Cryptosporangium arvum DSM 44712: one gene and its partner. The main gene of each other region encodes a partner of the protein of the gene in region 2 in a complex. Links are inferred from orthologs where the notes say so. Each region holds a gene or a part of one and is shown on either strand. Other genes may lie near its edges. The genes, in order: dnaG and dnaB.

The links.
Region 1: the proteins of dnaB (region 2) and dnaG are in contact, whole or in part, in a crystal structure (PDB 2R6A), measured with the Geobacillus stearothermophilus proteins. The link is inferred for Cryptosporangium arvum DSM 44712 from one-to-one orthologs. Residues at the interface, in WP_033016901.1 of Geobacillus stearothermophilus: Ser13, Glu15, Ala16, Gln18, Glu91, Leu92, Asp94, Ala95, Val96, Pro97, Thr98, Ala99, Ala100, Asn101, Tyr104, Tyr105, Ile108; in WP_049624496.1 of Geobacillus stearothermophilus: Lys456, Leu457, Leu458, Pro459, Ala460, Asn463, Ala464, Leu467, Leu535, Leu536, Ile537, Ala538, Gln544, Glu545, Asp548, Tyr549, His552.

What each region holds. Positions count from the first base shown.
Region 1 is NZ_KK073874.1:1,643,912-1,658,359, forward strand. The notes cover bases 4,222-7,156. They hold dnaG (DNA primase), read left to right. Parts: upstream 4,222-4,693; coding sequence 4,694-6,619; downstream 6,620-7,156. Other genes in these bases: CRYAR_RS07595 (PhzF family phenazine biosynthesis protein), read right to left, coding at 4,222-4,573; CRYAR_RS07605 (hypothetical protein), read left to right, coding at 6,619-7,152; CRYAR_RS07610 (response regulator), read right to left, coding at 7,149-7,156. In the rest of the region: CRYAR_RS07570 (DUF2786 domain-containing protein), read right to left, coding at 1-285; CRYAR_RS07575 (diacylglycerol/lipid kinase family protein), read left to right, coding at 370-1,290; CRYAR_RS07580 (deoxyguanosinetriphosphate triphosphohydrolase), read left to right, coding at 1,287-2,513; CRYAR_RS07585 (aldo/keto reductase), read left to right, coding at 2,510-3,481; CRYAR_RS07590 (rhodanese-like domain-containing protein), read right to left, coding at 3,507-3,905; more of CRYAR_RS07595, read right to left, coding at 3,902-4,221; more of CRYAR_RS07610, read right to left, coding at 7,157-7,799; CRYAR_RS07615 (sensor histidine kinase), read right to left, coding at 7,781-8,971; CRYAR_RS07620 (ATP-binding cassette domain-containing protein), read left to right, coding at 9,083-9,811; CRYAR_RS07625 (ABC transporter permease), read left to right, coding at 9,805-12,195; CRYAR_RS07630 (HD domain-containing protein), read left to right, coding at 12,206-12,859; CRYAR_RS07635 (DMT family transporter), read right to left, coding at 12,761-13,717; MocR-like pyridoxine biosynthesis transcription factor PdxR, read left to right, coding at 13,784-14,448. UniProt on the Escherichia coli protein: RNA polymerase that catalyzes the synthesis of short RNA molecules used as primers for DNA polymerase during DNA replication.
Region 2 is NZ_KK073874.1:9,140,702-9,155,093, reverse strand. What follows is about bases 401-3,279. They hold dnaB (replicative DNA helicase), read left to right. Parts: upstream 401-1,091; coding sequence 1,092-2,468; downstream 2,469-3,279. Other genes in these bases: CRYAR_RS42200 (helix-turn-helix domain-containing protein), read left to right, coding at 3,261-3,279; CRYAR_RS42205 (VOC family protein), read right to left, coding at 2,829-3,269; CRYAR_RS42210 (hypothetical protein), read right to left, coding at 2,465-2,824; CRYAR_RS42220 (AAA family ATPase), read left to right, coding at 401-745. In the rest of the region: more of CRYAR_RS42220, read left to right, coding at 17-400; more of CRYAR_RS42200, read left to right, coding at 3,280-4,004; CRYAR_RS42195 (DUF4383 domain-containing protein), read right to left, coding at 4,049-4,681; CRYAR_RS42190 (hypothetical protein), read left to right, coding at 5,135-7,072; CRYAR_RS42185 (putative PEP-binding protein), read right to left, coding at 7,142-8,035; cyclic pyranopterin monophosphate synthase MoaC, read left to right, coding at 8,102-8,581; CRYAR_RS42175 (MogA/MoaB family molybdenum cofactor biosynthesis protein), read left to right, coding at 8,578-9,066; CRYAR_RS42170 (molybdopterin molybdotransferase MoeA), read left to right, coding at 9,063-10,235; CRYAR_RS42165 (molybdenum cofactor biosynthesis protein MoaE), read left to right, coding at 10,274-10,720; UDP-glucose 4-epimerase GalE, read left to right, coding at 10,851-11,843; CRYAR_RS42155 (anti-sigma factor), read right to left, coding at 11,860-12,399; CRYAR_RS42150 (ATP-binding protein), read right to left, coding at 12,465-13,658; CRYAR_RS42145 (hypothetical protein), read right to left, coding at 13,704-13,997; CRYAR_RS42140 (metallophosphoesterase), read right to left, coding at 14,274-14,392. UniProt on the Escherichia coli protein: The main replicative DNA helicase, it participates in initiation and elongation during chromosome replication. Travels ahead of the DNA replisome, separating dsDNA into templates for DNA synthesis.

The DNA of each region.
Region 1 (14,448 bases), 7.5 Mb from region 2 along the record:
GTACCCGGACTTGTGGACCACCCGCAGCCCCATCGCCCTGGCGATTCCGGCCAGCAGCCCGAACTTGTCCCGCGCGTACGGCGGATCCACCGGGATCTCCCGGTCGGCGATCCCGTCGGCGGTCTCGTCGCCGTCGGCGAGCATCGCCCGGTCGACCCCGTACCGAGCCATCAACTCGGCGGCCTTCGCGGTGAACGTCTCGGCCTCGGCCGGGCTGGCCGCGGCGTCCTCGGCCTGTGCGAGCAGCTTGCGGATGACCGCGAGCTTGGCGTCCGTCGAACTCATGCGCCCCACCCTCACAGCTCCCGGACCCCACGTCGACACCCGCCGGAGTCGCTGTGGATATCCCACCCGCCTAGGCTCGGACCCATGCCGCAAGAGCTGCTGGTGATCGTCAACGAAGGCGCTGGCAGTACCGAACTCGCCGCCGTCGACAAAGCGGTCGAGGTCCTGCGCCGCGTCGCCGACGTCGTGGTGGCGCGTACGGCCGACCTCGACGCCCTCGGCGCTGCCCTGCGCATCCATCGCGAACGCACGACCGTGCTCGCCGGCGGTGACGGGTCGCTGCACGCCGCGGTGCAGTTGCTGTACGACGCCCACCAGCTCGATCCACAGCGTCCGTTCGGGCTGATCCCGCTGGGTACGGGCAACGACCTGGCGCGCACGCTCGGCATCCCGCTCGACCCCGTCGCCGCCGCCGAGACCGTGCTGGACGGCTACGCCCGCGCGCTCGACATCGCGGTCGACAACACCGGCGAGGTGCTGGTGAACGCCGCTCACGCCGGCGTCGGCGCGGAGGCCGGCCGGCTGGCGTCCGGCTGGAAGCCGACGCTCGGCGTCGCGGCCTACCCGCTCGGCGGCCTGGTCGCGGGCTTCACCAGCGAGGGCTGGCACATGGCCATCGAAGTGGACGGCGAGCAGGTCCACGGCCCCGAGACGCCGGTGCTGATGCTGGGTATCGGCAACGGGCGTTCGATCGGCGGGGGCACGCCGCTGGCGCCGAACGCCGAGCCCGACGACGGCCTGCTCGACGTGGTGGTCGCCGCCGTCCAGGGCCCCCGTAACCGGTACGAGTACGGCCTGGCGCTGCGTAACGGCGTCCACATCCGCCGGGAGGACGTGCAGGTCTACCGGGGCGGCACGGTCGTGCTGAAAGTCCCCGACGGTGCCGACGTGTTCCGGGTGAACACCGACGGCGAGATCAGCGACGAGGTGACCCACCGCTCCTGGGACGTGAAACGGGGCGTCTACTCGATCCTGGTCTCGGGCTCGGCGCGGGCCGTCTGGTGACCGACCCCGGCGCGGAGCGGCTGGTCGCCGAACCGGCGAAGGACCCCGGCACCGGCCGCACTCCCTACCAGCGCGACCGGGCCCGCGTCCTGCACTCGGCGGCGTTCCGCCGGCTCGCCGCCAAGACCCAGGTCATCACCGCCAGTGGGGACGACTTCCTGCGCACCCGCCTCACGCACTCGCTGGAGGTCGCCCAGATCGCCCGCGAGATGGGCGTCGCGCTCGGCGCCGACCCGGACGTCGTCGACACCGCCGGGCTGGCGCACGACCTGGGGCACCCGCCGTTCGGCCACAACGGCGAGGACGCGCTCGACGTCGTGGCGCAACCGGCCGGTGGCTTCGAGGGCAACGCCCAGACCCTGCGCGTGGTGAGCCGGCTGGAAGCGAAGGTGCCCGGGGCCGGCCTCAACCTCACCCGCGCGACGCTCGACGCGATCACGAAGTACCCGTGGGGCCGGAAACCGGGCACCCGGAAGTTCAACGTCTACCCCGACGACCAGCCGGTCTTCGAGTGGTACCGGGAGCAGGCTCCGCCGGACCGGCGGTGTCTGGAAGCCCAGATCATGGACTGGGCCGACGACGTGGCCTACTCCGTCCACGACCTGGAGGACGGCGTGCACGCCGGCCACGTCCGGATCGAACTGCTCGCCGACCCGGACGAACGCGACGCGCTCTGCGCCGACGTGGCCCGTGTCTACTCGCCGGAGTCCCCGGGCGACCTGCGTGCGGTGCTCACCGAGCTGCTCGCCGAGCCCGTCGTGGAGGGGCTCGCCCGGTACGACGGCAGTCACCTCGCGCAGTCCCGGCTCAAGCAGGTCACCAGCGCACTGGTCGGGCGGCTGTCCGCGGTCGCGGTGCGGGCCACCCGGGAGAAGACCGGTCCGGGCCCGCTGCGTGGCTACGCGGCCGACCTGGAGATCCCCCGGCGGGCCCGGGCCGAGTGCGCGCTCCTCAAAGGACTCGCGCTGCGCTACGTGATGAACCGCCCCGGCGCGAACGCGCGCTACGTCCGGCAGCGCGAGATACTGACCCGGCTGGTCGAGGCCCTCCTGCACCGGGCTCCGGACGCGCTCGACCCCATTTTCGCTCCGCTCTGGAAGAGCGCCGCCGACGACGCCGCCCGCCTGCGCGTCGTCATCGACCAGGTGGCGAGCCTGACCGACCCGGCGGCGGTCGCCTGGCACGACCGCCTCGCCGGACCCCTGGAAGGAGCACCGCAATGAAGTACGCCCGGCTCGGCCGCACCGGTCTGGAAGTCTCCCGGATCTGCCTGGGTTGCATGACCTACGGCGATCCGGACCGCGGGAACCACAGCTGGACGCTCCCCGAGGACGAGAGCCGCCCGTTCATCCGGAAGGCGCTCGACGTCGGCATCAACTTCTTCGACACCGCGAACGTCTACAGCGACGGCAGCAGCGAGGAGATCGTCGGGCGCGCGCTGCGTGACTTCGCCAAGCGCGACGAGATCGTCCTGGCCACCAAGGTCAACGGGCGGATGCACGAGGGCCCGAACGGCGCCGGCCTCTCCCGCAAGGCGATCCTCGCCGAGATCGACAACAGCCTGCGCCGCCTCGGCACCGACTACGTCGACCTGTACCAGATCCACCGCTTCGACCCCCAGGTGCCGATCGAGGAGACCGCCGAGGCGCTCCACGACGTCGTGAAGGCCGGTAAGGCGCGCTACATCGGCGCGAGCTCGATGTGGGCGTGGCAGTTCGCCAAGTACCTCCACGTCGCCGAGAAGCACGGCTGGACCAGGTTCGTCTCGATGCAGAACCACTACAACCTGCTCAACCGGGAGGAGGAGCGGGAGATGATCCCGCTCAGCATCGACGCCGGCGTGGGCGTCATCCCGTGGTCGCCGCTGGCCCGGGGCCGCCTCACCCGCGACCCCGAGGTCACCACCAACCGCAGCGAGAGCGACGCGTTCGGCAGCCGGCTCTACGACGTCGAGGCCGACCGGGCCGTCGTCGCGGCGGTGGCACGCATCGCCGAGGAACGCGGTGTCCCGCGGGCGCAGGTGGCCCTCGCCTGGATGCTCGCCCGGCCCGGTGTCACCGCGCCGATCATCGGGGCGAGCAAACTCTCGCACCTGGAGGACGCGGCGGCCGCGGTCGACCTCGACCTCTCCGCCGACGAGATCGCCGCCCTCGAGAAGCCGTACGTGCCGCACGCCGTCGTCGGTTTCTAGGCCGTGGCCGAGGGGCCCAGGGCGGTCACTCCACCGGGTGGCCGTCCAGGGTCCAGAAATGGAAACCGCCGAGCATTTCCTTGACGCGGAAGCCCAGTTCGGCCAGGCGCAGCGCGGACTTGGTGGAGCCGTTGCAGTGCGGGCCGTCGCAGTAGGTGACGTACATCGCCGCGCGGTCGAGGTGCCCGGTGCTCTCCGCGGTGATGCTCCGGGTCGGCAGGTTCAGCGCCCCGGGGACGTGTCCGGCGGCGTACTTCTCCGGCGACCGGGCGTCCACGACGACGAACCCCGTGACGCCATGCGACAGGTCGCTCGCGACGTCGGCACAGTCGGTTTCGAAGCGGAACCGTTCGCTGAGGCGAGCCACCGCCGCCTCGGGTTCGGCCGCCGGAACGCGGGTGACCAGCCCGCGCAGGACCTTCATCGGGCCAGCTCCAGCCTGCGCACGGCGGTGGTGCGGCCACCGAGCTCGACCGCTCCGTCGCCGGTCGGGCCGGCGATCAGGACCGAACCGACGCCCTGGTGGATCTCGACCCTGCGGCCGAGCTTCCCGACGAGCGCGACCGCGGCGGCGCCGGTAGCTTCGTCCTCCTGAATGCCCATATCGACCGGGAAGGACCGGGATCGCACTATTCCGGCGGCCTCGTCGATCCAGGCCCAGACGTACTGCTGGCCCTCGGTCGGCAGCGGGTAGTTCTCGACCTCGGCCGCGCTGCCGAGCTGCCGGAAGTCGAACTTCGGTGTCCATTCCGGACGGGCGGTCACCCAGGTCAGGTCCGTCTCGTAGCGGACCGCGACGGTCCCCGCGGGCGGGCGCAGCGCGTCGACCGGGGCCTTCTCCCGGGCGAGCAGCCAGGCGGTGCCGACGGTCGGGTGACCGGCGAACGGCAGCTCGACGGCGGGGGTGAAGATCGTGATCGCGCCGGTGGCCGCGTCGTCGACGAAGACGGTCTCGCTGTAGCCGAGCTCGGCCGCGACGCCCTGACGGTCGGCCCGGAGAACGCTCGCACCGTCCAGGACGACGCCGAGCGGGTTGCCGGCGGTACCGTCGGGACCAGGGAAGACCAGCAGTTCGTGCACCTCGATGCTCATGCCGCTGAGCATGCCGTGCCGACGTCGGTTCAGTCGACTGGCAGCATTGCCCACTATCGCAAGAAGACTGCCAGAAGGGGTCGCCGCCGATTGTCGGGGGTTCGCCATAGACTCGACGCCGTGGCGGGGCGGATCAGGGACAGCGACATCGCGTTGGTGCGGGAACGGTCACCGATCGTCGACGTCGTCGGTGAGCGGGTGACGCTCCGGCCGGCGGGCGGCGGCACGTTCAAAGGGCTGTGCCCCTTCCACGACGAGAAAACGCCGTCTTTCAACATCAACCCGGCTAAAGGCGTCTACTACTGCTACGGCTGCGCCGAGGGTGGCGACGTCCTGAGCTTCGTCATGAAGACGGAGATGCTGACGTTCTCCGAAGCGGTCGAGCGGATGGCCGCCCGGGCGGGGATCCAGCTCACCTACACCGAGGCCGGGCCGGCGCCGGTGCGCAACACCGGCCAGCGTCAGCGGCTCATCGCCGCGCACACCGCGGCCGCCGAGTTCTACGCCGAGCAGCTCGGCACCCGCGACGCGATGCCCGCGCGCGAGTTCCTCGCCGCCCGGGGCTTCGGGCCCGACGCGGCCCGCCAGTTCGGCTGCGGGTTCGCCCCCGCCGGCTGGGATGCGCTCACCAAACACCTGCGCGGCCGCGGCTTCACCAACGAGGAGCTGGTCACCGGCGGTATCTCGAAGGCCGCGCGGTCCGGGTCGCTGATCGACCGGTTCCGCGGGCGGCTGGTCTGGCCGATCCGCGACCTCGGCGGCGAGGTGATCGGGTTCGGCGCCCGCCGCCTGCTCGACGGCGACGACGGCCCGAAGTACCTGAACACCCCCGAGTCGCCGATCTACAAGAAGTCGCACGTCCTCTACGGCGTCGCGAACGCGAAGAAGGACATCGCGAAGCAGCAGCGCGCGGTCGTCGTCGAGGGCTACACCGACGTGATGGCCTGCCACCTCGCCGGTGTCGTCACCGCGGTCGCCACCTGCGGCACCGCGTTCGGCGCCGACCACATCCAGGTGCTGCGGCGCCTCCTGATGGACCAGGACGAGTTCCGCGGCGAGGTCATCTTCACCTTCGACGGCGACGCCGCCGGGCAGAAGGCCGCGGTGCGCGCGTTCGAGGACGACCAGCGCTTCGTCGCCCAGACGTTCATCGCGGTGTCGCCGCAGAACATGGACCCCTGCGAGCTGCGGCTCGCGCACGGCGACTCCGCGGTGCGTGACCTGGTGGCCCGCCGCGAGCCGCTCGTCGCGTTCGTGCTGCGGACGCTGCTGGCGAAGTACGACCTGGACACCGTCGAGGGCCGGGTCGCCGCACTGCGCGCCGCCGCACCGCTGGTCGCGCGCATCAAGGACCGGGCGCTGCGGCCGGAGTACGCGCGCAAGCTCGCCGGTGACCTCGGCATGGACCTGGAGCCGGTGCTCAAGGCGGTCAACGAGGCGGCCGGCAAGGGCGGCGGCAAGGGCGGGGGCGGTCGCAACGCGGCCCCGAACGGGAGGGCGCCGCGTCAAGGTGGTGCGCCCGAGGCCGAAGACGACGCGCCGGTGAGCCCGGCCGGTGGGCGGCCCGACCCGGCCGACCGCGCGCTGATGGTGGAGCGCGAGGCCATCAAGCTCGCCGTGCAGGAGCCGGTGCTGGCCGGGCCGCTGTTCGACGCGGTCGGCGAGGACGCGTACACCAACCCGGCGTACCGGTCGGTGCGGCGCGCGGTCGCGGTGGTCGGCGGCGCGGTGGTCGGTACGTCCGGGCCCGAGTGGGTGCAGGCGCTCATCGACGCGTGTGACGACCTGGTCGGCAAGGCGCTCATCGTCGAGCTGGCGGTCGAGCGGCTCTTCAACGACGGGGAGATCGATCCCCGCTACGTGTCCGCGCAGATCAACGAGGTGCAGCGGCTCGCGACGGTGCGGCGCGTCGTCGCGGTCAAGTCGAAGTTGCAGCGGGTCAACCCGGTCGACGCCGTGGACGAGTACATGAAGCTCTTCGGTGAGCTGGTCGCGCTCGAGCAGTATCTGCACGGGCTGCGCGAACAAGCGATCGGAGGCCTGTGATGAAGCTCCTCGACCGGCTGTTCCGCCGGGACGCCCCGCCGGTGACGCCACCGCTGGACCCGGCCGACCGGGTCGTGTCGTGGGCCACCACCGCGGAGGCGGTCGCGGTGGCGAGCGTGCACGCGCTCTGGCTGCCGCCGAAGAAGGGCGTCTCCGATCAGGAGTGGCACCGGCTCGGCTGGCACGAGATCCACAAGGCGGTGTGGCGCGACGGGTCGCTCGTCGTCACGCCGGGGGTCGAGGTCGAGCCCGGGGTGGTGGCGGACGGCGCGGTGCGTCGGCTGCGGCTGCCCGACCCGCGTGACCTGCCGGTCCAGGTGCGGGAGCGGGTCGAGCGGAGCGTCGCGCACACCGAGCACCACGCGCTGAGCGGCGGTGGGGGAGTCCGGGTGGTCGCCAGGCGCGTGCCCGGCCACGACGGCCTGACCTGGCAACTGCGCTTCGACGACCCCGCCGACCGGAGTTCCGACGCCGCCCGGGCCGAAGCCGAGGTCCTGCTCGACGCCGCCCGCGCCACCCACGAGCCCGTCTAGCTCCGCAGGTAGGTCAGGACGGCGAGGACACGGCGGTTGTCGTCACCGGCCTGCTCCAGGTCGAGCTTCGTGAAGATGCCGGTGATGTGCTTGCCGATCGCGGCGTCGGTGACCCGCAGCTGCCGGGCGATCGCGGCGTTCGACCGCCCCTCGGCCATCAGCGCGAGCACCTCGCGCTCCCGCTCGCTCAGCCGCTGCAACGGGTCGCGGTTGCGCCGCAAGAGCTGTCTCACCACCTGGGGATCGACGACCGTGCGTCCGGCCACCACCTGCGCCACCGCGTCGACGAACGCCCCGACGTCGGTGATCCGGTCCTTCAGCAGGTAGCCGACCCCGGCGTTCCCGGGGGAGTCGAGCAGCTCGGCGGCGTAGGTCAGCTCGATGTACTGGCTGAGCACGAGCACCGCGAGCCCGGGACGCCCGCTGCGCAGCGTCACCGCGGCTCGCAGCCCGTCGTCGGTCTCGTCCGGCGGCATCCGGACGTCGGTCACGACCAGGTCCGGATCGAACGCCGACGTCGCCGACCGCAGCGAATCGGCGTCCCCCACCGACGCCACCACGTCGTACCCGAAGCGGGACAGCGCGGCCGCGATGCCCTCCCGGATCAACGCGCCGTCCTCGGCGAGCACTACTCGGACGGCGCGCACGGCAGCTCCACCCGCAACACCGTCGGCCCACCCGGCGGACTCACCAGCGCGAGCCGGCCGGCCGCCGCGGCGACCCGGTCGGCCAGGCCGGCCAGACCGCTGCCCGGGGCCGCGGAAGCGCCGCCCACCCCGTCGTCCCGGATCTCGACGACCAGCCGGGAGCCCTCCTGCCCACCGGTCACCGACGCACTCGAACACCCACTGTGCCTGGCCACGTTGGTCAGCGCCTCGCACACCACGAAGTACGCGGCCACCTCCACCGACGACGGCAGCCGCCCGGGCAGCTCGAGCTCGACGTCGACCGGGACTCCGGACCGGTCCGCGAGCTCGGCGACGGCGGCGGGCAGGCCCCGATCGGTGAGGATCCGCGGGTGGATACCGCGGAGGAACTCCTGGAGTTCGTCGAGCGCGCGCCGGGCGTCACCGTGGGCACGTTCCACGAGCGTGCGCATCTCGTCGGGCCCGGCCAGACGGGCCAGGCCGAGCGTCATGCCCAGGGCGACGAGACGCTGCTGCGCACCGTCGTGCAGGTCCCGTTCGATGCGGCGGCGTTCGGCGTCGAACGCGTCCACCAGGCGGGCGCGCGACCGGACCAGCTCGACGACGTTCTCGTCGGTGACGCCGCGCCGCGGGGCGAGGAACGCCCGGGCGAGCCGCGCCCGCCCGGCGGCGTAGAGCCGGATGAGATACCCCGCGAGCGGCAGCGCGAGCACCCCGACGACCGCGGCCGCCCAGGCCTGCCCCGGCGTGGTGACGAGCACCAGCTTCAGCACCTTGACCTCGTCGAACCAGGCCTGCAGCACCGGTGAGGACATCAGCGACAGCGGCACCGCGACGCCGTAGCCGAGCACGGCCAGGTCCAGCCACCACAGCAGGCCGCCGAGCAGCAGCGCGTACGCCAGCTCCCGCCAGCTGGCGCGTTCGTGGAGCCGGCAGCTCAGCCAGGCGCGCAGACCGGGCCGGTCCGGCTCCCGGTGCGGGTCGCCGTCCACCCCCAGCCGGCGACGCTCGACCCAGCCCACCGGCAGCCCCGACAGCAGCACGGCCCCCAGGATCGGCAGCCCGATCAGCACCGGCGCGGTGAGGGCGCCGACCGTGACCAGCCCGAGCAGGAGCACCGCCGTGACCGCGCCGGTGACCACTCCGGTCGCGAGGGACACCACGGCACGCATCACGGTCGGACCCTACGGGTGCGGTGCGGCCACGACAGTAGAGAAACCACTACCTCCGACGTCGAAGCAGGCCTGGTGCGTGCCGGTCGTCGCTCCGCTGTGCTCGACGGCATGGACGATCAGGCGGTAGGGCTGCGTGGGGTCACCAAGACCTACGGGCGGAAATCGGCGCGCGTGACCGCTCTCGACGGCGTCGACCTCGACTGTCCCGCCGGGACGTTCACGGCGGTCATGGGGCCGTCGGGGTCGGGGAAGTCGACGCTGTTGCAGTGCGCGGCCGGGCTCGACCGGCCCGACCGCGGGAGCGTGCTGGTGGCCGGCGTCGACCTCACGCGGTTGAGCGAGACCCGGCTGGCGCGCCTGCGCCGGGACCGGATCGGCTTCGTCTTCCAGTCGTTCAACCTGCTGCCGTCGCTGACCGCGGAGCAGAACGTGGGGCTGCCGCTCCGGCTGGCCGGCCGTCGCCCCGGACGGGACACGATCCGCGGGGCGCTCGCCCAGGTCGGGCTGGCCGGCCGGGAGCGGCACCGGCCCGGCGAGCTGTCCGGGGGGCAGCAGCAGCGGGTCGCGATCGCCCGCGCCCTGGTGAGCGCGCCGCCGGTGCTCTTCGCCGACGAACCGACCGGTGCGCTGGACAGCGCCGCCGGGAGGGGCGTGCTGGAGATGCTGCGCGCGATGACCGGGCGGACGATCGTGATGGTGACGCACGATCCGGTCGCCGCCGCGTACGCCGACCGCGTGGTGTTCCTCGTCGACGGGCGCCCGGTGGAGGAGCTCGACCGGCCGACCCACGCGTCGGTGGTGGAGCGGATGGCCCGGCTGGCGGAACCGGCGTGCTGACCGTCGCGCTCAGTACCCTGCGGTCCCGCTGGACGACGTTCGTCACGACGGTGCTCACGCTGACGCTCGGCGTGGCGTTGATCGCCGCCGCCGGGGTGGTGATCGCGGGCACGGTGACCGCACCGGACCGCCCGCCCCGGCGGTACGCGGCCGCGCCGGTGGTGGTGACGCCCCGCGACGAGCTGCGTGTCCCGACCGCGAACGGGGTGCAGGTGATCCCGCTGGCCGAATCCCGCGGTCTCCGGCCGGAGGTGGTCGCGCGTGTGACCGGGCTGGGCCCCGCGGTGATCGACCGGATCTTCCCCGCCGGCCTCGCGGGCAGTGAGCCCGGCGCGGTGGGCCGGCCGTGGGCGGCGGCCCGGCTCGGGAACTACCGGCTCGTGACGGGCCGGGGCCCCCGGAAGGCCACCGAGGTCGTCGTCCGCGACGGCGTGGCCGGGGTCGGGGTGGGGAGCGCGGTGACCGTGCTGACCGCGGCCGAGATCCGGGTCTACAGGGTGGTCGGGCTGACCGCGCCGGTCCCGTTCGAGCAGGCGATCTTCTTCACCGACGCCGAGGCGGCGCGGCTCTCGCCGCGGGTCGACGCGGTGGCGTCCGGGGCCGCGCCGGCGGCCGTCCGAGCGGCTCTCGGCGACGACGCCCGGGTATCGACCGGAGCCCGGCGCCGGGCGCTCGACCCGGATCACCGCGCCGACACCGAGGCCCTGGTCGCGGCGAACGCGATCGTCGGGACCGCAGCGGGGGTGTCGGGGTTCGTCGCGGTGTTCGTGATCGCGTCGACGTTCGCGTACGCGGTGGCGACCCGGCGGCGCGAGCTGGCGCTCCTGCGTACCTCGGGTGCGACCCCCGGCCAGGTCCGCCGGTCGGTGATCGCCGAAGGGCTGCTGCTGGGCGTGGCCGGGTCCGCCGCCGGGTGCGCGCTGGGCGGACCGCTGGCCCGTGGGGTGGCGGTGTGGCTCGTCGACAACGGGCTGGCTCCGCCGTGGTTCACGGTTCCGGACCCGCGCTGGCCGTTCGTCGTCGCGTCCGGGGCGGGGGTGCTCACCGCGCTGCTCGGGGTGGTGGCCGCCGCCCACCGCGCCGGGCGGATCCGGCCGGTGGAGGCGCTGCGCGAGACCGCGGTCGGAACCCCGATGACGCCGGGCCGCTGGATCTTCGGCCTGGTGACGTTCTCCGGCGCGCTGTTCATGCTCGTGGAGCCGGTGGTGGCCGCGCCCGCCGCGGCGCTCGGCCGCAAGCACTACCTCCCGGCGACGATGCTCCTGCTGGTCGCGATCGCGTTGCTCGCGCCGCTGGTCGTGCCGCCGCTGGCGCGTCTCCTCGGGACGCTTACCGGGCTGCTCGCCCGGCAGGCGGCGCTGACCGCGGCCAGGCGTACCGCCGCGATGGCGGCTCCGGTGCTGCTCACGGCCGGTCTGGCCGGTGGTGTGCTGACGGTGACGGCGACGATCGACGCCGCGAAGTCCGCGGAGCGCGAAGGCCTGGCAGTCTCCTCGGAGCTGGGCCTGGATCCGGACGCGGTGGCCCGCGTCCGCGCCGTGCCGGGCGTGGCGTCGGTGAACGTCGTCCGTCCGACCGTCGTCTACGCCGCCGACGACGACGCGGCGGTCGTGCGGCACACTGCGCGCGCGGTCGACCGGGTCACCGGGGTGCCGGTGCTCGCCGGTGACCCGTCGGCCCTCGACGATCAGTCGATCGTGGTGGACGCGGAGTTCGGCTGGTCGGTGGGGGAGCACGTCCAGGTCTGGCTGGCCGACGGGAGCCCGCGTTCGTTCCGGGTCGTGGCGGTGGTGCGCGAGGGCGTCGGCGGCAACGGGGCGTTCCTGTCCGGCCGCCACGCCGGGACGGCGGTCGCGTCACGGGTGGAGGTGAGCGTGGCGCCGTGGGCGTCCCGGGCGGAGGTCTCCCGCGCGATCGAGGCCGCTGTGCGGGGGCGTGGGGAGCTGGCTACCACGAGGACCTCGCGGCGCGCGCAGACGCTGGGGCTGCAGGTCATTCTCGGGCTGGCGACGGTGCTCGCGGTGCTCTCGATCGTCGGGACGACGCTGATGGCGGCACGCGACCGGCGCGGCGAGTCCGAGTTGCTCGGCCTGGCCGGGGCGACGCCGCTGCAGGTGGTGCGGGCCGTGTGCGCGGAGGCGCTGCTGGTGTCGGCCCTGGGCCTGGTTCTCGCCGCAGCGGCGACGGTGTTGTCGAGCGCAGCGCTGTGGCTGTGCCTCTGGCAGCTGACGGGCGGACCGCTACCGGTCGTGGTGCCGTGGGGCCCGGTCACCACCGTGGCCGCGGTGTGCGTCGGGGTGACGGTCGTCTCCGCCCTCGTTCCGGCACTGTGGACGCTCGGAAGGGCGTCGACGAAGCGGCGGGCGCCGGCGTCCGCGGTTTAGGGTGGGCGCCGTGCTCATCGACCGCAATCCGCTGCCCGACGGTATCGACGAGCGGCTCCGGCGGCAGCTGTCGTTCATCGCCGAGGTCGATCAGCTCAAGACCGTGCTGCGGGCCTCGCCGCTGGCGGCGGCCGAGCGGCGGGAGAACGACGCCGAGCACTCGTGGCACCTCGCTCTGATGGTGCTGCTGCTCGCCGAGTACGCCGACGAGCCGATCGACGTCGGGCACACGATGCGGCTGGTGATCGTGCACGACCTGGTGGAGATCCACGCGGGTGACAGCCCGGTGTTCGACCCGGCCGCGGTCGTGGGGCAGCGGGAACGCGAGGAGGCCGCGGCCGACCGGCTGTTCACGCTGCTGCCCGACGACCAGGCGACGCACCTGCGCGCGTTGTGGGACGAGTTCGAGGCCGGTGCGACGCCCGAGGCGCGCTTCGGCAAGGCGATGGACCGGCTCGAGCCGATGCTGCTCAATTGGCTCACCGGGGGCGGGACGTGGCACATGCCCGGGGCCACCGAGAGCACGGTCCGGGCCCGCGAGTCCGGGGTGGTCGCCGGTTCCACGTCACTGGGCGCGGCAACCGGCCGCCTGGTCGACGAGGGGATCCGCCGCGGCTGGATCCGGCCCGACGGGCCCGACCTCGAGCCCTCCAGCGGGGGCTGAGCGCGACGGCAGGCCGATGGCCAGCCCGGCGGCCACCACCGCGATACCCACCCACACGAGCACGCCCGGCACCGGCTGTCCCAGCATCACCCCGCACAGCGCCGCCGACACCGGCGCGACGCCGGTGAGCAGCCCGGCGCGGCTGCTCCCGAGGTGGGCGACGCACGTGTACCAGAGCACGAACGCCAGCGCGGTCACCGCGACCGCGAGGTAGACGATCGCCCCGACCTCGGCCCGGCCGAACTCCGACACCGCGGTCGGGCCTTCGCGCACGACGCCGATCACCAGGAAGGCCACCGCGGCGATCCAGGTGGTGTGCACCGAGACCCCCCACGGCCGGAGCCGCCCGAGTACCGGCACCGCCAGCAGCGTGAACGCGGCCTCGCTCGCGAACACGACCACCGCCCACAGCAGCCCCAGGCCGTCGCTGCGCCCGAGTCCTTCGACCAGGCCCGCTCCTGCGGTCACCACGAGCGCCGCGACCAGCGCACGCACGCTCGGCCGGGCGCCTTCCAGCAGCGGTCCGACCGCCGCCATCAGCACCGGGACGCTCGCCACCGCGACCCCCAGCACGGCCGGCTCGGCGTGCTGGGATCCCTGCACGAGGGCGATGTTGAACACCACCAGGCCGGTCACCGCGATCCCGCTCAGCCAGAGCCACTCCGCTCCCCGCGGCCGGACCAGGCGCTGTCCGGCGAGCCGGGCGAACCCGATCAGCAGCACGCAGGCCAGCGCGTAGCGCACCGCCTGCACGGTGAACAGCGGGCTACCGACGAGCAGCGACGACACCGCGACGCTCCCGCCGACGAACACCATTCCGGTCGCGCCGGACGCGGCCGCTAGACGTGAAGTGAGCATGCAGCCATGCTGGGGTCCGAACATGGTCCGGTTGAAGGACCATTTGTGGCGCGAAAAGGTGGACCAATGTCGGCGGGGTCGGACTTCCTGCAGCTCCGGGCCGAGGCCGCTCCGGCCAAAGGCATCACCACCTGGCTCGTCGACGCCGTGCGCGTCGCCGTCGTGGACGGCCGTCTCGGGCCGGGGGCGCGGCTGCCCGCGACACGTGATCTCGCCGCTGATCTCGGGGTCTCCCGGGGCGTGGTGGTCGAGGCCTACCGGCGCCTGGTCGACGAAGGGCTGGCCGAGGCCCGCACCGGCGCCGGCACCGTCGTGACCAACCGGCTGGCCCCGCTCGCGCCCCCGCCGCCCGGGCGCGGGCCGGACGGGGTGGCGTTCGATCCGGCCGGGTTGCGGTTGCCGCTGGGGCCGGGGGAGGGCATCGAGTTCGACCTGTCGCCCGGGCGGCCGGACCTGGCCGCGTTCCCGCGCGCGGCCTGGCTCCGTGCGGAACGGGCCGTGCTCACGTCGATGACCAGCACCGACCTGGGCTACGGCGATCCGCGCGGCACGCTGTCGCTCCGCCGTGAGCTGGCGGTGTGGCTCGCGCGCACCCGCGGCACCCGGGCCGAACCCGACGACATCCTCGTGGTCGCGGGAGTCGCTCAGGCCCTCGCCCTGGCCGCCAGGGTCCTCGGGGCGCGGGACGTCGCGATGGAGGACCCCGGTTCGCGAGGAGCCCGGGACCAGAT
Region 2 (14,392 bases):
GTGTGCACACTAAAGCATGAAGGTCGGGACCGCCGTTCTTTCATCTGCCCTGTTCTTCGCCCCTACTACCCCCGTGCCCGATCTGAACACGCTGCCGGAGCCCGTCCCAGCCGCCGCTCGGGTCCCGCGGGGTGGCGGCGCGTCCCGAGGCGGTCCGACGCGACTCGATCCGGCCGATCCGGACCCCGGTCAGACCTCGCGGCTCGACCTGCCGTACCGGGCGTTCGTGATCGTCGGCGGGGTGCCTGGGGCCGGCAAGAGCACGCTGCTGCACCGGCTGCGCGTCACGTCGCCGCGGGGTGTGTTCAGCGTCCGCGACCCGGAGGACATCCGGACCCGCTGGGAGCGGCTGCTCGGCGGTCGACGCGGTTACCGGTACTGGCGTCCGCTGGTCTACCTCGAGCACTACGTCCGGCTGCTGCTCGCGCTGCCCGGCCGGAAGACGATCGTGCTCCACGACACCGCGACCCGCGGCTGGGCCCGCCGCGTGCTGAGCATTCTCGCGCGTCTCTCGGGTCGACCGGCGCTGCTTCTCTGGCTGAACGTCTCGCTGGCCGAGTCGCTGGACGGTCAGCGCATCCGCGGGCGGAAGGTGCCCGAGCGGACGCTGCGGCGGCACTGGCGGAGGTGGTCACGCCTGCGCCCGGTCACTGAGGACGGCGAGCCGGGCTTCGAGTCCGTGCACACGATCACCCGGGACGTCGCGCGCCGGATCGTGCTGGCGCCGACCGCTCGTCGACGCTGAACCGCTGAACCGCGGTTGTGGATAGAACGTGTACGCAGTGATGTGAAGGCATACGCGCTGTAACCAACCGCGACACCGATGGGACGACTAATTGCCGTCCACACCCGGTGGACTGTCCTTTCCGCTGGTCAGCGACCGCACAAACGGTGTTCAGGTCGCTCAGTTCACAGCGTCCTGCACAGCTACCACACAGAGTTACCCCCTGTCTTCCACAGGGTTATCCACAGGCCTGTGCACAGGCCGGTTTGTTCACTAGCGCCCCGGCTTTCTAAGGTCGTCCCAGCGAACTGTCGGACCCTTCCGGTACGACATGACGTGAACAGCTTGCCGGGGGGAGGGGACGCGAGTGGCCGTCACCGACGAGGTCGAGGCGTATTCGGCCCCGAGCGATTTTGATCGCACCCCTCCGCAGGATCTCGCGGCCGAGCAGAGCGTGCTCGGCGGCATGTTGCTCTCGAAGGACGCGATCGCCGACGTCGTCGAGATCGTGCGCTCGAACGACTTCTACAAGCCCGCGCACGGCCTCGTCTTCGACACCGTCCTCGATCTCTACGGCCGGGGCGAGCCGGCCGACCCGGTCACGGTCGTCGCCGCGCTGGCCGACCGCGCCGAGCTGGCCCGGGTCGGCGGCGCGCCGTACGTCCACACGCTGATCCAGCAGGTGCCCACCGCGGCCAACGCCGCGTACTACGCCCGCATCGTCGCGGAGCGCGCGATCCTGCGTCGCCTGGTCGAGGCCGGCACCCGCATCGTCCAGCTCGGCTACGGGTCGGCCGCCGGCGCCGGGCGCGAGGTGGACGACGTCGTCGACATGGCGCAGCAGGCCATCTACGACGTCACCGAGAAGCGCAGCAGCGACGACTACACGGTGCTGGAAGAGTTGCTCCAGCCGACGATGGACGAGATCGAGGCGATCGGCGCCACCGGCGGCATCATGAGCGGTGTCCCGACCGGCTTCGCCGACTTCGACCGGCTGACCAACGGACTGCACCCGGGCCAGCTGATCATCGTCGCCGCCCGGCCCGGTCTCGGTAAGAGCACGTTCGGCCTCGACGTGGCCCGCTCGGCGTCGATCCGCAACCACCTCACCGCCGCGGTGTTCTCGCTCGAGATGTCGAAGATCGAGATCACCATGCGTCTGCTCTCGGCCGAGGCCCGTGTGCCGCTGCACCACCTGCGCTCGGGCCAGCTCTCGGAAGACGACTGGACGAAGCTGGCCCGGCGCATCGGCGAGGTCAGCGAGGCTCCGCTCTTCATCGACGACTCGCCGAACATGACGATGATGGAGATCCGGGCCAAGGCCCGGCGGCTCAAGCAGCGCCACGACCTGCGCCTCATCGTCATCGACTACCTGCAGCTGATGACCGGCAACAAGAAAGTCGAGTCCCGCCAGCAGGAGGTCGCGGAGCTCTCCCGTGGCCTCAAGCTGCTGGCGAAGGAACTCGAGGTGCCGGTGATCGCCGCCTCGCAGCTCAACCGTGGCCCCGAGCAGCGCACCGACAAGCGTCCTCAGCTGTCCGACCTGCGGGAGTCCGGCTCGATCGAGCAGGACGCCGACATGGTGCTACTACTGCACCGCGAGGACTACTACGAGAAGGAGTCGCCGCGCGCCGGCGAGGCCGACTTCATCCTGGCCAAGCACCGTAACGGCCCCACCGACACGGTGACCGTGGCCTTCCAGGGTCACTTCAGTCGATTTGTCGACATGAGCACCGGGGTCTAAGCGCCGTTCACGAAGGTGGCCGCCTGGCGGACCTCCCGGAGGCTCGCGCCGCCGCGCCAGGCCGCCGCGGCACGAACCACCTCGCTCAGGTCGGGAGTGTTGCCTCGCAACGGCTCGCCGCCGGGTGCCCGCCCGTCGATGCCGAAGACACGTTCGAACGGCGTCGTTCGCACCCACAGCGGCCGGCCGGCCGCGAGCACGTGCGGAATGCTTGCCCATTCGAGCAGCACCATCGGGTCGGCGAACTGCACCTCGCCCAGGTCGAGCCCGAGCTCGGCGGCGGTCCGCTCCAGCGCGGCCGCGAGGCTCCCGGCCGCCACGATGTCCGGATAGAGCTCGGTGAACGAAGGTTCCACGGGTTCATTCTGGCGGCGGGGCGAAGGTGATGGTGCCGTCGGGGGAGAACGTCAGGCCCGGGTTGTGGACGACCTCCCACCGGAAGCCGTCCGGGTCGGCGAAATAGCCGGAGACGCCGCCCCAGTCGCGGCGGGTGGCCGGAGCGATGATTGAACCCCCGGCCGCGGTGGCACGATCGAGTACAGCGGTCACCTCGTCCTCGCTGTCGACGTTGTGTCCGAGCGTGATCGGCATCGCGTCGCCACCTCGGTGGAACTCGCCGGCTTCGGCCGCCATCGCCTCGCGATCCCACAGCGAGAGGAGGAGGCCGTGACCGATCTGCAGGAAGATCACCTCGCCGGGTACGTCGAGGCTCGGCTTCCAGCCCAGTCCGTCGACGAAGAACCGGCGGCTGGCGTCCAGGTCGCGGACGCCGAGCGTGAGGACGTTCAGCTTCTGTTCCATGACGACCACTCTGCCGCCGCGACGACGCCCGGTCTTGAACGAACCGGCCAGAGTTCGTACCGGGAGTTCCCGGTACCCGGCCTGGCGCACCTGGCCCGCTGCGGGTGGAGCCAGGAGGTCACCAGCGCCGACCACGTGCAGCGGGTACTCCCCGACAACTGCGCGGACGTGCTCGTGACCGCGGACGGCCGCGCGGTGCTGGTCGGACCACCGACGAGGGTCGAACTGCCCCGACTCGTCGCCGGTACGCGGATCGCCGGCCTCCGGATCGAGCCCTACGCCGTCCGGGCGATCTTCGGCGTGGACGCCGACGAGTTGACCGACCGCACGGTCGGCCTGGACGCGCTCCTCGGTGACCGCGCCGCCCGCCGGGTCGCCGAGGAGATCTGGGACGGCGTCCCCCGGCAGTGGCGTGACGTCCGGCCGGACCCGGCCACGGTCGGCATCGTGGAGGCCCTGACCTCGGCCGGTGCCCCGTCGGTCGACGCGGTGGCCGAGCGGGCCGGTTACTCGCCCCGGCACCTCCGCCGCCTGGTACGGGCCGAGACCGGCCTGAGCCCGAAGACGCTCCAGCGCGTCGCCCGCCTGCACGAGTTCCTGCAGCGGGCCGGGGAGGGCCTCGGTCCGGCGGCGGCCGCGGCCGGGTACGCCGACCAACCACATGCCACCCGGGAGATCGGCGCGCTGACCGGCCTGACACCACGGCTGCTGCTGGCCGAGCGGGCCCGGACGTGACGAGGCCCCGCTCCCGTCGTGGGAGCGGGGCCTCGGACGAGCCCTTACTGCTGCTTCGGCGCTCCGCCGAGGATCGGGCCACCGGACAGCAGCGGCGCCGGCGACCCCGGTTCAATGCGTGTGGCGATCCCGGCCATGTTGTGCGGATCAGCGCCCCGGTCGCCGTCGGTGGCTCCACCGAGCAGCGCTTCCATCTCCAGGTCCTCGCCTTCCTGCACCTCCGGCGGGAGGCCGTGACGCTCACGCCAGTACGGGTTGTCCGGCGGGAGCGCCCCGCTCACCCGGCCGTACATCCCGAACGTGATGAGCGCCGTGCCGACCACGAACGAGAAGATGACGTTCGTCATCCGGAACGCCAGGAAGTTCAGGTCGGTACGCATGATCGTCAGGTTCACCAGGCCGCTCAGGATGAACGCCCAGCCGAACACGGAGTTGGCCCACGAGGCGGTGTTGCCGCCGATCACGGCGCACCCGAGCAGGCACACGCCGACGACAACGGAGATCAACGACAGCGCGCCGTTCGAGGACAGGCCGGCGATCTCCTTGCCCGAGGTGGAGAAGAAATCCAGCTTGTTGACGAAGCCGAGGGCGCCGAACGTCAGCAGCGCCGTTCCGGTGAGGCCACCGCCGTAGCGGTACACCTTCCCCAGCTTGTGGTCCTTCGGTAGGCCGGACATTCATGGCTCCTTTCGGCCCGATAAAGACAGTTTTGCCCGGCCCGGCCTGGTCAAACGTGGCTTCCCGTCAGTTGACACAACCTTGTCACAGTGTCGTGCAGAGGTCCGAGAGCGCGCGGCACGGAACCTGGCTCTGACAGGCCGATAAACCTTAATGGCGTCTAAAACTAAGAAAAGTTCAAAGCGGGACTTAACCGGAGATTATGTCGACGGTTGCCAAACGTACGGCAATGTTTAACAGATACCTCTCCCGCAACGGCGGTACAAACGCTACCGTGAAGCGCTCGCTAGACACGCTCTGCGAGTGTGAAGTACAGGGTCGAGGCAACCCGAAGAGGTTCCATGACAGACACCGCTCCGGTCGAGCCCGCGCTCATCGCCTGTCCGGCGTGCGACGGTCTCGGATTCAGGATCGCTCCGTGCGCCTGTCGGCACAACGGAACCGAGTTCCTGGTGAGCGGCCGTCTCCTGCTCTCCGACTCCGACCCGTACCCGGACTGCGAGATCTGCCGGGGCACCGGCGAGACCACGGTGATGTGCTTCCCGTGTCGCCAGGGTGGGTCGCTGCTCGCCCAGGGCGTGGTCACGGTCGTCAACGCCGTCACCGGCCAGACCGGTTCCGTGCAGGTCGTCCCCGGCGCGTTCGAGCCGGTGCCGTGGGAGGCCCGGCCCGGCCGCTGGATCATCGACCTTTCGGCGATCGTCGGCGAGCTGGCCACCCGCGTCGGTGTCGACACGCTCTACGACATGCTCGACCGGCCGCTCTCCAGCCACGACCTGGCCACCCCGATCTACCTGCCCGACACCTGGTCGCCCGCGTCGCCGGAGGCCGAGAAGGCCGCCGCCGAACAGGCCGCGATCGCCGAGTGGGCCGGGCGCCGCCGGTGGCACCTGTACGTCGGCTACCCGGACGGCGTCCGGGCCGAGACCGACCCCGAGCAGCGGCTCGTGGAGTTGCGCCGCGCCGCCGACGCCGGACGGCTCGATCTGGTCGTCCGGTTCCTGGACGGGTTCTGGTCGGTCGCGTTCGAGGTTCCCGGCGCCCACCCCCGGCAGGGTCAGGCCTGGTACCCGGGTACGTCGACGCTCGTCGAGTCGTTACTCGCGCACACCCCGTCCGATCTGGTCGAGCAGGCCAAGGGCGCGACCACCGCGGCCGGCCACTGGGTGGTCGCCGCACCGCCGCCGGCCGGTGACGGCACGTCGGCGTGGACGGTGGAGGACCTCGTCGCCGCCGTCTCGATCACGGCCGGTGGTGCGGCCGGTGGCAGCGCCACCTGGCGGGACGGCCGCTGGCAACTCTCCGCCCTGCAGGTCGTCGAGGAGCGGGAACTGCTCGCGGCGCAGCAGACCGGCCAGGTGCGGTCGACCGTCGAGCGGGTGGTCGGTCGCGTCGACGACCTGAAGACCCCGCCCTGGCTGGGCCCGTCGATTCCGACGCAGCGCTGCGCGCGTTGCGTGTCCGGGGTGGCGTGGCGCGAATGCTCGTGCACCTATCTGGACGACGTCGCGACGCCGGACTGTCCGCGCTGCGCCGGCGTCGGGCGGGCACCGGACCCGTACTGCTCCGGCTGCGACGACACCCGTCTGGTCCACCTCGGTGCGGTCGTGACGCTGATCGGCCCCGGCGGGCGTGGACAGACCACAAACCTGCGGATCGGTAAGACGCCCGACGTGGAGTTCTTCGTCAACGACCAGGGCGTGCGCTGCGCGCGGGTGCCCCGGGAACTCACCGCGGTCGCCTGGGCCGAGGCGTTCGGCGTCGACGTCGACTGGCTGTGCAGCCACGGCATCCGCTCGATCGGCGCGCTGGCCCGCGACGGCGTCCTGGCCACCGACCTGAGCGATCCCCGCGAGGTCGTGGCCGAGTACCTGGCGCGGCTCACGGCGGGCCGGCCCGGTGGGCGCCTGGTCTACTTCGTCCGGCCGCCCGGTGACGTGCCGGTCGAGTCGCTGCTGCGCCCGGTGCTGGGGGTGGACGCGCGGGCGGAGTTCGCGATCGCCGTCGACCCGCGCGGGCGGCTGCGCTGGGGCCTCGCGGTGACCCACCGGGGCGCTCAGAGCCGGTACGCCCCGCCCGAGATCGACCTGACCCTCGGCGACGCGGTCGGCCGCGTCCTCACGGCGTTACCGCAGCGCCTCGGCGGCATCGAGCACGACGTCGCCCGCACCGAGCCGCTCAGCCCGGCCCAGCAGGGGCGGGCCGTGCAGGTCGAGACCGGGATCCAGACGCTGCTACAGGAGGTCGCGCAGCGCTACGGACGGGTGCTGGCCGCGGTCACCAGGGACGGCTGGACGCTGCACGCCTGGACCCAGCGTCGCTGGCAGCGGATCGGCTCCGGCGTCTCGCTGCGCGAACTGGTCACGTCCACCCGTACCACCGGCGCGTAAGGCCGTGTTCTGCGAATCCGTGCGCGCCTGAGCGGTGCCTCGCTGCGAGCGAGATTCACAGGACACGGCCTAGCGGTCGACGGCCGCGACCACGCGGCGCTTGGCGTCGGCCGCCGACGCCGCCCGGGTGGCCAGCTCGGCGTAGCGCAGGCAGTCGCTGAACTTGTGCTCGGCCAGCGCGGTACGCACCGTCTCGAGCCGGTCGACCGGCAGCACCAGGCTGGTGATGCCCAGACCGATCAGGACGCAGGCGAGCAGCGGATCGGCCGCAGCGGCACCGCGCGCGCTGATCTCCTTGCCCGCCAACGAACCGGACGCCCCGACGAGCTCGGCGAGGCGCAAGCCGGCCGGCTGCCACGGGTCGTACCAGTGGCCGCTTCCGGCCGACGGGTCCGCCGCCACCGCGTACCGGGTCAGGCTGTCGAGGTCGATCGTCGCGAACGACGCCGTGCGCAAGATCGTGCCGGCGAGCAACGCGGCCGCAGGCAGGTCGACGAGCACGCCGGCCGTGGCCACCCCGCCGTACCGCGCTTCCTCGAGGAACCAGGCGGCCTCGTCCGGCTCGCTCACCATCGACGTGACGACCCCGACGTCCACCGAGTGCGCGCCGGTCTCCCGCATCGCGCCGGCGATCGCGTCGAGCTGAGCGGAGAGCACGTCCGGACGGGCTTGCAGCGCGCGCACGCCGCGAATCCCGAACGCGCCCTGGCGTTCCCCGGGATCGAGGGCCTCGATGGTCACCCGGGCACCGGGGAAGGCGCGCAGCACACGTCGGTAGCCGCTCAGTTGATCTCCGGTCGGCACGGGGGAACCGTCGGGACGGACGGCGAACCAGCTCCGAAGCAGACCGACGCCCTCCGCCCCGGCCGCGACCGCGGAATCGGCCTCGGCGGGGTCGACAAGTTCGGCGAGCAGGGTGACCGGTTGGCCGTCGGCCAGCCGGCCGCGTAGCGGTGCACTCACGACTGGACATTATCGAACCAGGCCGCTGCCGGATGCGGCCAGGGACGGACAGTAAGCTCTGGAGCCATGCCGGAGCTCAGTCACGTCGATGCGGCGGGGTCGGCTCGGATGGTCGACGTCTCCGCGAAGTCCGAATCCGTCCGAACCGCCGTGGCCACCGGCCTCCTGCGCACGACGACCGAGGTCATCGGCCTGCTCCGGCGCGACGGCCTGCCGAAAGGCGACGCGCTCGCGGTCGCCCGCGTCGCCGGGATCATGGGCGCCAAGCGCACCCCCGACCTGGTTCCGCTGTGCCATCCGATCGCACTGCACGGCGTGACCGTCGACTTCGAAATCGGCGACGCGGAAATCGCGATCACCGTGACGACGCGTACCGCCGACCGCACCGGCGTGGAGATGGAAGCGTTGACCGCGGTGGCCGCGGCCGGCCTGACGCTCATCGACATGGTGAAGGCGGTCGATCCGGCGGCCTCGCTGGACGCCGTGCGCTGCGAGGCCAAGGACGGCGGCAAGACCGGTTCCTGGCGACGGCCGGCGGACCGATGAGCCGCACCGCGCGCATCGTCGTCGCGTCCAACCGGGCCGCGGCCGGCGTCTACGAGGACACGAGCGGGCCGCTGCTCGTCGAGGGCCTGCGCGCGCTCGGGTTCGAGGTCGGCGACCCCGTCGTCGTCCCGGACGGCGACCCGGTCGGCGACGCGTTGCGCGCGGCGGTGGCCGACGGCGTCGACACCGTACTGACCAGCGGCGGAACCGGCATCAACCCGACCGACCGCACGCCTGACGTCACCGCGGCCGTGCTCGACTACCAGATCCCCGGCATCGCCGAAGCGCTCCGCGCGTACGCGGTACCGCGGATCCCGACGGCCATGCTGTCGCGCGGCATCGCGGGGGTCGCCGGTCGCACGCTGATCGTCAACCTTCCCGGCTCCCGCGGTGGCGCCAAGGACGGGCTGGCCGTGCTCGGCCCCGTGCTGGCACACGCGATCGATCAGCTGCACGGCGGAGACCACCCCGGAGGGCACGCGTGACCGATCCGATCAGTTGGGACGACGCCAGAGCGGCCGTCCACTCGGCGGCGACCCCGCTTCCCGGGCGCCCGGTGCCGCTGGCCGAGGCCGACGGCGCCGTGCTGGCGACGCCCCTCGTCACGCTCACCGCGCTACCGGCGTTCGACACGTCCAGCGTGGATGGTTACGCGGTCGCCGGCCCGGCGCCCTGGCGTCTGGTCGGCCAGGTTCTGGCCGGCGACGCCAGCGAGATCACGGTGGTGCCCGGCACCGCGGTGGAGATCGCCACCGGCGCGATGGTTCCGGTCGGCACCGAGCACGTGATCCGGCTGGAGAGCTCCGAGGTCGAGAACGGCTCCTGGGTCACCGCGCCGCTCCCCGACAAACAGGAGTGGCGTCCGACCGGCGAGGAAGCGGCGTCCGGTGAGGTGCTGCTGCCGCCGGGCGTCCGGGTGACGCCCGGTGTGCTGGCGCTCGCGGCGGCCTGCGGCCACGACGTGCTCGCGGTGCGCCGGCGGCCCCGGGTCGCGGTCGTCGTGTTCGGGGACGAACTGCTGGACAGCGGGCCGCCCGGAGCGGGCCGGGTGCGTGACGCTCTCGGGCCTTCGCTGCCCGCCTGGATGCGCCGCCTCGGAGCCGAGGTCGTGTCGGTGACACGGGCCGCCGACACGCTGGAGGCGCACGAGACCGCGGTGCGTGCCGCGGCCGCCCGGTCCGACGTGGTCGTCACCACCGGCGGCACCATGCACGGACCCGTCGACCACCTGCACCCCACGCTGGCCACGCTGGGCGCGTCCTACGTCGTCGACACGGTGGCGGTGCGCCCCGGCTTCCCGATGCTCACCGCCCGGCTGACCGGGCCCGGCGCCGGCTGGCTGGTGGGGCTGCCGGGCAACCCGCAGTCGGCGGTGATCGGGCTGGTCACGCTGGCGGCGCCGCTGATCGCGGGGCTGTCCGGTGCGCCTCTGCCACCGCTGGCGTCGGTGTCGGTCGCCAACGACGTGCCGGGGCGGGGTAGTTTCACCCACCTGGCGCTGGCTCGCCTGACGCCCGACGGCGCGGTGACGCTGCCGCACGCCGGGTCGGCGATGCTCCGCGGGGTCGCCGGAGCGGATGGGTTCGTCATCGTCCGTCCGGACACCACTGCGCCGAGTGGCACCCGCGCGGACTTCGTTCCGATGCCCAACTGAAGTTCCGGTGGTTGGATGACCACATGAGCAGCGAGACGATGCCGGAGACCATCCGCGTGGCCGGCCACCGGGTCGTGGTGGCCCAGGTCACTGAATCTCCGATTTCCGTGGCCGAGCACGAGCAGGCCGTCGCGGATCTGGCTGCCGGTGCGGTGGTGGGTTTCGCCGGGGTGGTGCGCGATCACGACCACGGGCGGACCGTGACCGAACTGGAATACACCGGACATCCGTCGGCCGGTGAGGTGCTCGAGAAGATCGCGGCCGAGTTCGCCGAGCGTGACGGCGTCGAGGCGATCGCGGTCAGTCACCGCATCGGCCCCCTCCGGTTGGGTGACACCGCGCTGGCCTGCGCGGTCAGCACCGCGCACCGGGCCGAGGCCTTCGCGCTCTGCGCCGAGTTGGTCGACGCGGTGAAGGCGCGGATTCCGATCTGGAAGCGTCAGGTGTTCGAGGACGGCACCGACGAGTGGGTCGCCTGCCCCTGAAGTCTCGCTTAGTATCCGGAGTCGTCACGGTAGGTCATCATTCCGGGTGGTTGCTCTCCGCAGCGCCGTGAGACGTCGTCAGCAGCCGATACCATCGGCGACGATTTAGGCCACCGGAAGGAACTCGAGTGTGAAGGTCTTGATCACCGGCGGTGCCGGCTTCATCGGGAGCACGATCGGTTCGGCCTGCCTCGACGGCGGGATTCAGCCGGTCGTTCTCGACAGCCTGGCTACCGGGAGGCGAGAGTTCACCGAAGGACGACCGTTCTACCAGGGTGACATCGCCGACGGTGCGCTGATCGACCGGATCTTCACCGATCACCCCGATATCGACGCGGTCATCCACTGCGCCGCGCTGATCGTCGTACCGGACTCGATGGCCGATCCGCTGCGGTACTACCGCGAGAACGTCGCGAAGTCGATCGAACTGGTCGACCACCTGCGTCGCAACGGCGTGCAGCGGATCGTGTTCAGCTCCTCGGCGTCGATGTACGGCACGGAGGCCGACTTCTCGGTCGACGAGAACTCGGTGATCGACCCGCAGAGCCCGTACGCGACCACCAAGGTCATGGTCGAGAACGTGCTGCGTGACGTCGCGAAAGCATCGTCGTTGCGGACGTTGTCGCTGCGTTACTTCAACCCGATCGGCGCCGATCCCCAGTTGCGTACCGGTCTCCAGGTGGCCCGGCCGTCGCACGCCCTGGGCAAGCTGGTGCAGTCCTACGAAGACCGGGCGCCGTTCCACATCACCGGCACCGACTGGCCGACCCGGGACGGCACGGGCATCCGTGACTACGTGCACGTCTGGGACCTGGCGCGGGCACACGTCGAAGGCCTCCGCCGCTTCGACGACATCGTGCCCGACTATCGGGTCGTGTGCCTGGGCAGCGGCACCGGCACCACGGTGCGCGAACTGGTCACCGCGTTCGAAGCGGTGATCGGCGAACCGCTGCCGCACGAGGACGCGCCGGCCCGTCCGGGCGACGTCGTCGGCGCCTACGCCCGCAACGGCCTGGCTCGCGAACTGCTGGGCTGGGAGCCGAAGTACGGGGTCGAGGAGGGCATCCGCCACTCACTCGAATGGGCCGCGATCAGGCCGCAGCGGCTGCACGAAGCTCCGTGAGCCGCGGGGCGGCGAGCTAGTTGAGCCGCAGGGCGACGACGATGTCGCCGGTGGGCTGACCGGAGCCGCCTTCCGGCTCGACGGTGAACGAGATCGCGTCCCCGTCGGTCAGATCGAGCACCAGCGCGGTGCCCTCCCGAGCGTCCGCGGCCAGTACGCGCATCGACCGGGGTTGTTCGTTGCGTACCCGCCAGATCTGATAGGTCTGCTTCGGGTCGATGTCCGGCAGATCCGAGTACGTCACCATCGCCGCGTGGTGCTCGGCCGAGAACACCGTCGACACCCGGGCGCCGTCCTCGGTGGTGGTGGTGCGGCTGATCGCGTCGTCCGCGGTGAGCACGGTCTCGATGCGCTGAAGCCGCTCCTGCTCGGCGACGATCAGGCTCCGCTGGTCGCGGTCGCGCTGTTCCTCGACCTCGAGCGTCAGCGCGGCGGCGCCGACCACCAGCGCACACGCCATCCCGAACGTGGTCAGACGGCGGCTCCACGTACGCCGCGGCCGGTCGGTGACGGGCTGAGGAGCCTCTTCGAGGTCATCCGTGAGCTCACCGGTCATCGAGGTGCTCCCAAGCGGTCGGTCATCCCCGCCCACTCTGCCCGGTCCCCGCCACTTTTACTAAGTCACGCCGGTTGGGTGCGAAGGTACCGGGCGAAATGCGGCACTGTGAAGGCAACTGTTCCCCGCTCGGCGGAGTAGATCAGCCCCTTCTTGATCAGACTGTCCCGTGCCGGGGAGAGGCTGGACGGTTTGCGCCCCAGCGAGACCGCGATCTCCGACGTCGACACCGCCTCGCTCGCATCACCCTCGAGGGACGCCATCGCGCGCATGTACTCACGTTCGGCCGGGGTCGCCCGCTCGTACCGGGAGCCGAAGAATCCGACCGCGAGCTCGGCCTCCGCCTCCGGCGCCGCCACCTTCACGTCGGCCGCGGTGATCGGTGAGCGGGGCGCGACGTCCCAGGTGACCTTGCCGTAGGCCTGAACGAAGTAGGGGTAACCATCAGCGGCCTCGTACAGCGCGGTCAGCGCGTCGGCATCGAACGTGGCTTCTTCACGCTCGGCCGGCGCGAGCAGCGCGACGTCGGCGGCGGCCCGGTCGAGCCGATCGATCCGGACGTAGCGGAACAGCCGCTCGGAGTACGACTTGCTGGCCGACAACAACGCCGGCAGGTGCGGGAGCCCGGCCCCGACGACGATCAGCGGAGCACCGGTCTGGGAGAGCTCGTGGCAGGCCGCACAGAGCGCGGAGATGTCCTCGGCGCCCAGGTCCTGCATCTCGTCGATGAACAGAGCGACGCCCGTACCGACCGCGCCGGCCAGGTCGGCCGCGTCCGAGAGCAGCTCGACCAGGTCGATCTCGATGTCACCGGAGTCCGCGCGGCCGCTGATCGCGGGCCCGTCGATGCCGGGCTGCCAGCGGTCGCGGATCTTGCCGCTGGTGGGGTTGGAGCGCAGGGCGAAAGCCTTCAGCGTGCCGAGGAAGTCGTCGATCTGATCGAGCGCGCGGTGCTGGGACGACAGTTCGCGCACCGCCATGTGCAGAGCCCCGGAGAGCGGGCGGCGCAGGGTCTGGTCGGGACGGGCCTCGATCTTGCCGGTGCCCCACTGGCGCCCGATGGCCTGCGAACGGAGTGCGTTGAGCAGCACGGTCTTGCCGACCCCACGCAGCCCGGTGAGGATCATCGACCGTTCGGGACGTCTGCGTGCCACCCGTTCGAGGACGACGTCGAACTGGTCGAGCTCGCGGTCGCGGCCGGCCAGTTCCGGCGGGCGCTGACCGGCTCCGGGCGCATACGGATTACGGACCGGGTCCATACGATCGGACCGTATCGGGCTTTCTAGCGAAAGTGGTAGATCTCGCTAGAGGTTTGTCGACGTGTCGGGCTCGACGTTGGCGCGGAACCAGCGGTCGGAGGCCGGGACGGCACCGTTCGCATCGCGGTTGACCTGGATGATGCTGTTGCGGTGGACGGCGTCCAGGGCCGCGCCGGGCTGCCGCTTGGGGAGCGGGGGCTGGCGATCGAGCGGGACGCGGTCGGGTGCGGCGAGCGAGCGGCGGTCAGCGGCGCCGGCGACGCGGACCGGCGTGACCGGGTGCCGCGTGACGCTGGTGCGCGACGAAGTCTTACGGGGCCGAGGAACAGCATGGGTCATAACGCAGCGCCCTTCCGCGTTGGGGCCACACCGGCCACAGAGGGATGCCCCGGTCACGCGAGGAAACACTCGGTGGTTCAGTGATCAATTGTGTTGTTTACGTGGGGCCGCTGAGCTGCAGACACACACGAGGACCCCGATGATGCCGGATCGAGTCAACTGCCCGCTCGGACCTTGTTTGCGGAGAATGGTAGACCCCCGGGCAGGGGTCATCGCGACCGCATCGATGCGTGTCTAGAGCTTTCTTCGTCGATTCCTAGAATTACGTAGAGAGGCTCAGAGAGAACGCAACTCGATCAGGCTGATCTCCGGCGGCGCGCCGACCCGCACCGGGGGACCCCAGTAGCCGACGCCCCGGCTGACGTAGATCTGGCTGTCGCCGTCGGTGGCCCGCC